DNA from 2 places in the Xanthobacter variabilis genome. Region 2 is predicted to be linked to the other one. Evidence: riboswitches for the same ligand, from Rfam matches in the RefSeq annotation. Region 2 holds a riboswitch; the other holds the start of a gene.
What was found. A riboswitch is a leader RNA that binds a small molecule or an ion and turns the genes downstream of it on or off. The one in region 2 is predicted to bind cobalamin.
Positions count from the first base shown of each region.

Region 1: another riboswitch for cobalamin. It lies ahead of metE (5-methyltetrahydropteroyltriglutamate--homocysteine S-methyltransferase); the one in region 2 lies ahead of V5F26_RS09305 (TonB-dependent receptor plug domain-containing protein).

Region 1 covers NZ_CM195533.1:2,648,097-2,651,504, forward strand. The annotation lists gene metE (5-methyltetrahydropteroyltriglutamate--homocysteine S-methyltransferase) at 1-1,994, opposite strand, end outside; cobalamin riboswitch at 2,102-2,300, opposite strand; gene V5F26_RS11415 (short-chain fatty acyl-CoA regulator family protein) at 2,354-3,408, opposite strand, start outside.
Region 2 covers NZ_CM195533.1:2,144,119-2,147,526, reverse strand. The annotation lists gene tyrS (tyrosine--tRNA ligase) at 23-1,267, shown strand; cobalamin riboswitch at 1,388-1,591, shown strand; gene V5F26_RS09305 (TonB-dependent receptor plug domain-containing protein) at 1,831-3,408, shown strand, end outside.

The DNA of each region.
Region 1 (3,408 bases), 500 kb from region 2:
TGGGTGTGGATCTGCGTTTCATCCCGCACCCCGCAGGAGCACAGCCGGAAACCCTCCACCGCCCAGTCGAGATAGGCGCGCCAGGCCCTGCGGCGCAGCGGCAGCCCCTCGCGCAGGGCCGCTTCGTCGATCTGGATCATGGCGGCGCCTGCCGCCTCCAGATCCTGGACCTCGTCGCGGATGGCAAGGGCGATCTGCCGGCAGGCGGCGCTGCGCGCGATGTCATCGCGCACGAACGACCAGTTGAGGATGGTCACGGGCCCGGTGAGCATGCCTTTCACCGGCTTGGATGTGAGGGACTGGGCATAGCGCCACCACTCCACCGTCATCGGGCGCGGGCGCGAGACGTCGCCGAAAATGATGGGAGGGCGCACGCAGCGGGAGCCGTAGCTCTGCACCCATCCATGCCGGGTGAAGGCGAAGCCGGACAATTGCTCGGCGAAATACTGCACCATGTCGTTGCGCTCGAACTCGCCATGAACGAGCACGTCGAGGCCGATCTCCTCCTGCCAGCGCACGGCGCGGGCGGTTTCCTCGCGCAGGAACTGGCCATAGGCCTCCTCGCTCAGCGTCCCCTTCGCATGGGCGGAACGGGCGTGGCGGACCTCGGCGGTCTGGGGGAACGAGCCGATGGTCGTCGTGGGGAAGAGCGGCAGGCCGAAGCGCTGCTTCTGCGTCTGGGCGCGTTGGACGAACGGGCTCAAGCGGTGGGTCATGGCGGGTGAGACGGCGGCGGCGCGTGCCTCAACGGCGGCATCGTGAACCTTGGGCGAGGCCCGGCGGGCGGCTGCGGCCGCGGCCGAGGCATCAAGCGCGGCCTTCACCTTGTGCCCCTCGCCGGAAAGGGCGGAGGCGAGCACGCCGAGCTCGTCCATCTTCTGAAGCGAGAAAGAGAGCCAGGACTTCAGGTCGCGATCCAGATCGCCCTCCAGCTCCAGGTCGATGGGCACGTGCAGCAGCGAGCAGGAGGGCGCGATCTGGATGTGGTCGGTGCCGCGCCGGGAGACGATGGCCTTCAGCCGCTCCACCAGACCGGGCAGGTTCGCCCGCCAGATGTTGCGCCCGTCAATGGCGCCGAGCGACAGCACGAGCCCCCGTGGGGCCCGCACGGCGACGGTTTCAAGCTGTTCCGGCGCGCGGGCAAGGTCGAGGTGGAGGCCGGCGACGGGCAGGGAAAGGGCGGTGTCCAGATTGTCGTCGAGCGCGCCGAAATAGGTGGTAAGCATGATCTTCAGGTGGGGCAGCGCCCGCGCGAAGGCGGCATAGGCCCGGCGCAATGCGTCGCGCGTCGCCTCGTCGAGATCGAGCACCAGGCACGGCTCGTCCATCTGCACCCATTCCGCGCCATTGGCCACCAGCCGCCGCAGCATGTCGGTGTAGACGGGCAGGAGATTGCCGAGCAACAGCAGCGGATCAAGGCCCGGCGTCTTCGACTTGCCGAGCTTCAGGAAGGTGACGGGACCCAGCAGCACGGGGCGCGTCTGATAGCCCAGCGCCTTGGCCTCGCGGTATTCCTCAAGCGCCTTGAGCGAGGCGAGGGTGAATCGCTGGTCAGGGGCGAATTCCGGCACCATGTAGTGGTAGTTGGTGTCGAACCACTTCGTCATTTCCTGGGCCGGCACGCCGTTGCCCTCACCCGCGTGTGCATGCCCGCAGGAGCCAGCGGCTCGCGCGCCCTCGCTGCCTCGCGCCATGGCGAAATAGGTGGCGAGCGGAACCGGGCCGCCGCTCCAGCCATACGCTGGTGGAATGGCGCCCACCATCACGGACGTGTCGAGCACCTGATCGTAGAGCGAGAAATCGTTGGACGGGATGATGGAGACGCCGCGAGCCTTCTGGCGCGCCCAGTTCTGCGCGCGCAGAGCGGCGGCGGTGGCCAGGAGATCGGCTTGAGAGGTTCTGCCCGCCCAATGGCTTTCAAGCGCCATCTTCAGCTCGCGGCGGACCCCGATGCGCGGCGTGCCGAGTGTGGCGACGGGAATGGTGGATGACATCACGGCTGCAAAGCCCTTCTGCTGTGGGCAGGCCGTGACGGCAGGCGTGAGGTCCCCGCGCGGCGACAGCCGGTGGAGCCTGCAGCGCACACCGGGACACCCCGCCCGAGGACGATTTTGCCGGGGCAGGTCTCCTGGCTCGCGGGTCGTCACCTGAAGTCCGCCTTCCCGGGCTCGCGCCCAGTGACGTGAATGGACCTCGGCTCGCCGCTGACAGTTGCGGGGGCAGCGCCGGCCTTACACCGGCTTCCCTCTTAGCTCCGGCACCAGAAGGCAGGCCGGAGAACCTCGACATTGGAAATCTGTCCTGCGACGGCTCTCCTGTCAAGGATCATATAAGGACATGCTTATATCGTAATTTATCGCTCTCCGGCCGCATAGGGTGCGAAGACGCTGCGGTTTTCGTCCACGGCGAGGGGGCGGCCGATGAGGGGGAAGGCGCGCTGCGGGCAGGCGGGGCGCTCGCACACCTTGCAGCCCGCGCCGATGGGGGTGGCGGCGGCGGGATCGTCCAGCGCCAGCCCGCGTGAATAGACGAGCCGCCCCCCATGGCGGATGTCGCAGCCGAGGCCGATGGCGAAGGTCTTGCCCGGAGCTCCATAGCCGCCGGTGCCGTGGTGCACAGTGCGGGCGATCCACAGATAGGCGCGCCCGTCCGGCATCTGCGCCACCTGGGTGAGGATGCGCCCCGGCTGGGCGAAAGCCTCGTAGACGTTCCACAACGGGCAGGTTCCGCCGACGCGGGAGAAGTGGAAGTCGGTGGCCGATTGGCGCTTGGAGATGTTGCCGGCGCGGTCCACGCGGATGAAGAAGAAGGGCACGCCCAGCGACCCCGGCCGCTGCAGCGAGCTCAGGCGGTGGCAGATGGTTTCGAACCCCACCCCGAAGGCCCGACCCAGCCGCTCGATGTCATAGCGCTCCCGCTCGGCCGCGGTCAGGAAGGCCGCATAGGGCATCAGCAGCGCGCCCGCGAAATAGTTGGCAAGGCCGATGCGCGCCAGCGCCCGCGTTTCCTTCACTCCGCGCGCGGCTTCGTTCGCCAGCCGGTCGATGAGCGGGCCCTGCTCCAGAAAGGCGAGCTGGGTGGCCATCTGGAAGGCCCGCTGGCCGTCCTCCAGCCCACGCGCGAGGCGCAGCACCCGCTCGGCGGGCAGGAAGCGGCGCTGGCCTTCATCCTCCACCCGCGCCACTCGCACGCCGTGGTGGGCCTCCAGGTGGCGGGCAAGGCCTTCCGCCATGTCTCCGGGCACCAGTCCCGCGCGCTCGGCCAGTTGTTCGGCCGACTCATCCAGATCAGAGAAGTAATTGTGGTGGGCGTAGAAGAAGTCGCGCACCTGCTCGTAGGGCATGGGCGTGGCGAGCGTGGCGACGCCGCCGGAGCCCAGGCCCAGTTCGCCGGCCATGGCATCGGCCC
Region 2 (3,408 bases):
CACCTCCAACCGATTGATCGCGATGACCACCTTCCGTTCCGATTTCCTGCGCACGCTGCATGAACGCGGCTATATCCATCAGTGCTCGGACCTCGAGCGCCTCGATGCCAAGGCCGCGGAAGGCCCCATCACCGCCTATATCGGCTTCGACGCGACCGCATCGAGCCTGCATGCGGGGCACCTGCTGTCCATCATGATGCTGCGCACGCTCCAGCGCACGGGGCACAACCCCATCGCGCTGATGGGCGGCGGCACGACCAAGATCGGCGACCCGTCCGGCAAGGACACCCAGCGCAAGATGCTCACCGATGAGCAGATCAACGCCAATATCGCTTCGATCCGCAAGGTGTTCGCCCGCTTCCTGGATTTCGACGCGGGCGCCGTCATGGCCAACAATGCGGATTGGCTGGACGAGCTGAAGTACATCCCCCTGCTGCGCGAGGTGGGGCCGCACTTCACCATCAACCGCATGCTCACCTTCGATTCGGTGAAGCTGCGGCTGGAACGCGAGCAGCCGCTCACCTTCCTCGAATTCAACTACATGATCCTGCAGGCCTATGACTTCGTGGAGCTGAGCAAGCGCCACGGCTGCATTCTGCAGATGGGCGGCTCCGACCAGTGGGGCAACATCGTCAACGGCATGGAGCTGGGCCGCCGGCTCAATGGGGCGGACCTGTTCGCGCTCACCACGCCGCTGCTCACCACCTCTTCCGGCGCCAAGATGGGCAAGACCGCCGGCGGCGCCGTGTGGCTCGATGCGGAGCTGCTTCCGGCTTACGAATACTGGCAGTACTGGCGCAATGCGGGCGACGCCGACGTGGAACGCTTCCTGAAGCTGTTCACCGAGCTGCCGCTGGACGAGATCGCCCGCCTGGCCGCCCTGAAGGACCAGGAAATCAACCTCGCCAAGGAGGTGCTCGCCACCGAGGCCACCGCTCTGCTGCACGGCCGCGAGGCCGCCGAGCAGGCCAAGGCGACGGCGCGCTCCACCTTCGAGCAGGGCGCGCTCGACGTGAACCTGCCCACGGTGGACGTGCCCCTGGCGCAGCTGGAAGCGGGGCTTGGCGTCGCCAATGCGTTCGTGACGGCGGGCCTCGTCGCCTCCACCAGCGAGGCGCGGCGGCAGATCAAGGGCGGCGGCCTCAAGGTGAACGACGCCGCCGTGACCGACGAAAAGGCCGCGCTCACCCCGGCGGCCCTCACCGCGGAAGGCGTCATCAAGCTCTCGCTCGGCAAGAAGAAGCACGTGCTGCTGAAGCCCGTGTGATTTCTGGGCGAGCGCTCCGCGCCGCCATGCTGTGATGCAGCAATGCCACAGTCCCTGCCCTTCAGGGACTGTGGCCGAGCTGCAGCAGGGAGGAGGCATTGACGTGGCGACAGCCCGTCCTCTACCTTTCCGAGTGACGGTATTCCTCCCAGAGGAATGAAAAGGGAATGCGGTGCGGGCGCCAGGCGCTCCAGGCCGCAGCTGCCCCCGCAACTGTGAGCGGCGAGTCCTTCGCCACATCGCCACTGGGCACTCGGGGCCTGGGAAGGCGGCGAAGGGCGACGACCCGCAAGCCAGGAGACCTGCCGTCGATCCGTGGTCACACGCGGGCTCATCGGGCGGGGTGTTCCGATGGCGGGATATTCGCGGCGCGCCGTCTTGCGGTCCGCTTCGAAGACCCTCGTTCGCGGTGACGTGCCACTGGCGTCCCGCCCGAGGTTTGAATGCCCGCCGTCCGTTGCCTTGCGCCCACACCTACCCCAGCCCTTGCCGCCCCCCTTGCCTCTCGCGCCCGCCGACGGCGCGCCGCGCGGCTTTCCTTCTCCGTCAGCCTGTTGGCCGTCATGGCCGCAACGCCAGCCCTCGCCCAGTCCGCGGCCACGGCGAGCGATGGCAGCGGCACGCAGATCACCTCGGCGCAGACCACGGATGGCACCCAATACGAGCTGCCGGACGTGGTGGTGAGTGCCACCACCATTGCGACCCCGGCGCGCGAGGTGGCAAGCTCGGTCACCGTCATCACCGGCCAGCAGTTGGAGGAGACCCAGCGCCGCGACGTGCCTGACGCCCTGCAATCGGTGCCGGGCCTCAATGTGGTGCAGACCGGCGGCCCCGGCGGCGGCACCTCCGTCTTCATGCGCGGCACCAATTCCAACCAGACCAAGATCCTGCTGGACGGCATCGACCTCGGCGACCCGTCGAGCGGCAATGGCGCCTTTGACCTTGGCACCCTGTACACGAACGACTTCGCCCGCATGGAAGTTCTGCGCGGGCCGCAGAGTGGCCTTTACGGCTCGGACGCCATCGGCGGCGTCATTTCCATGACCACCGAGCGCGGCTCCGGCCCGGCCAAGGCCAACGGCTATCTGGAGGCCGGCTCACTCGGCACCTTCAACCAGGCCGCGGCCCTTTCGGGCGGCTATAACAATATCGGCTACGCTTTCAATGTCGGCCACTTCGCCTCGACCTCGATCCCGGTGACGCCGTCGGACATCCTGCTGCCGGGCGAGCAGGCGAACGACAATGCCAGTGACAACTGGACCTATTCCGGCCGCATCGACGCCGATGTGAGCGACGCCTTCTCCGTCAATGTGATGGCGCGCTATATTCAGACCCGCCTCGCTTATACGTCGGACCTGTATAATTATTCCACCGGCACGGGCTATCCCGCCCCATTGCAGGATATCGGCTACGGCTCGTTCTTCATCGGCAAGGCGGAAGGCCAATGGAAAGCCTTGGACGACAAGCTGGTGAGCACCTTCGGCATCGCCGCCACCGACTACGCGCGCGATAATTCCAGCCCATACCCCAACAATGTCAGCGACTATACGGGCGACCGCCAGACCTACTACTGGCGCTCCAATTATACATTCCTGCCCGGCCAGAGCCTTCTGTTCGGCGTGGAGCGCTATAATGAGAGCATGACCAGCGAAAGCGCTTGGTCCAGCATGGATGCCAGCACCGGCGACACGGCCGGATACCTCCAGCTTCAATCCTCCTTCTTTGAGCGCCTCTTCCTGGCCGCCAATGTGCGTTACGACAGCAACGACGATTTCGGCGACCACACCACCTGGCGCCTCGCGCCGGCCTTGCTGTTCCCGGAAACCGGCACCAAGCTGAAGGTGACCTACGGCACCGGCTTCAAGGCCCCGACCCTGTACCAGCTCTATTCCACCTCGGGCGGCAACCCCAATCTGGAGCCGGAGGAAAGCACGGGCTGGGACGCCGGCTTCGAGCAGGCCCTGTGGGCGGACCGCGTCAGCTTCGGCGCCACTTATTTCGAGAACGACATCACGAACCTGATCAATTCCGTGCAGGTTTCGCCCTACGTCTGGACCAATGCCAACATTGCCAGCGTCACATCGGACGGCTGGGAAACCTTCGTGGCCGTGAAGGTCACCGATAACTTCTCGGTGCGCGCG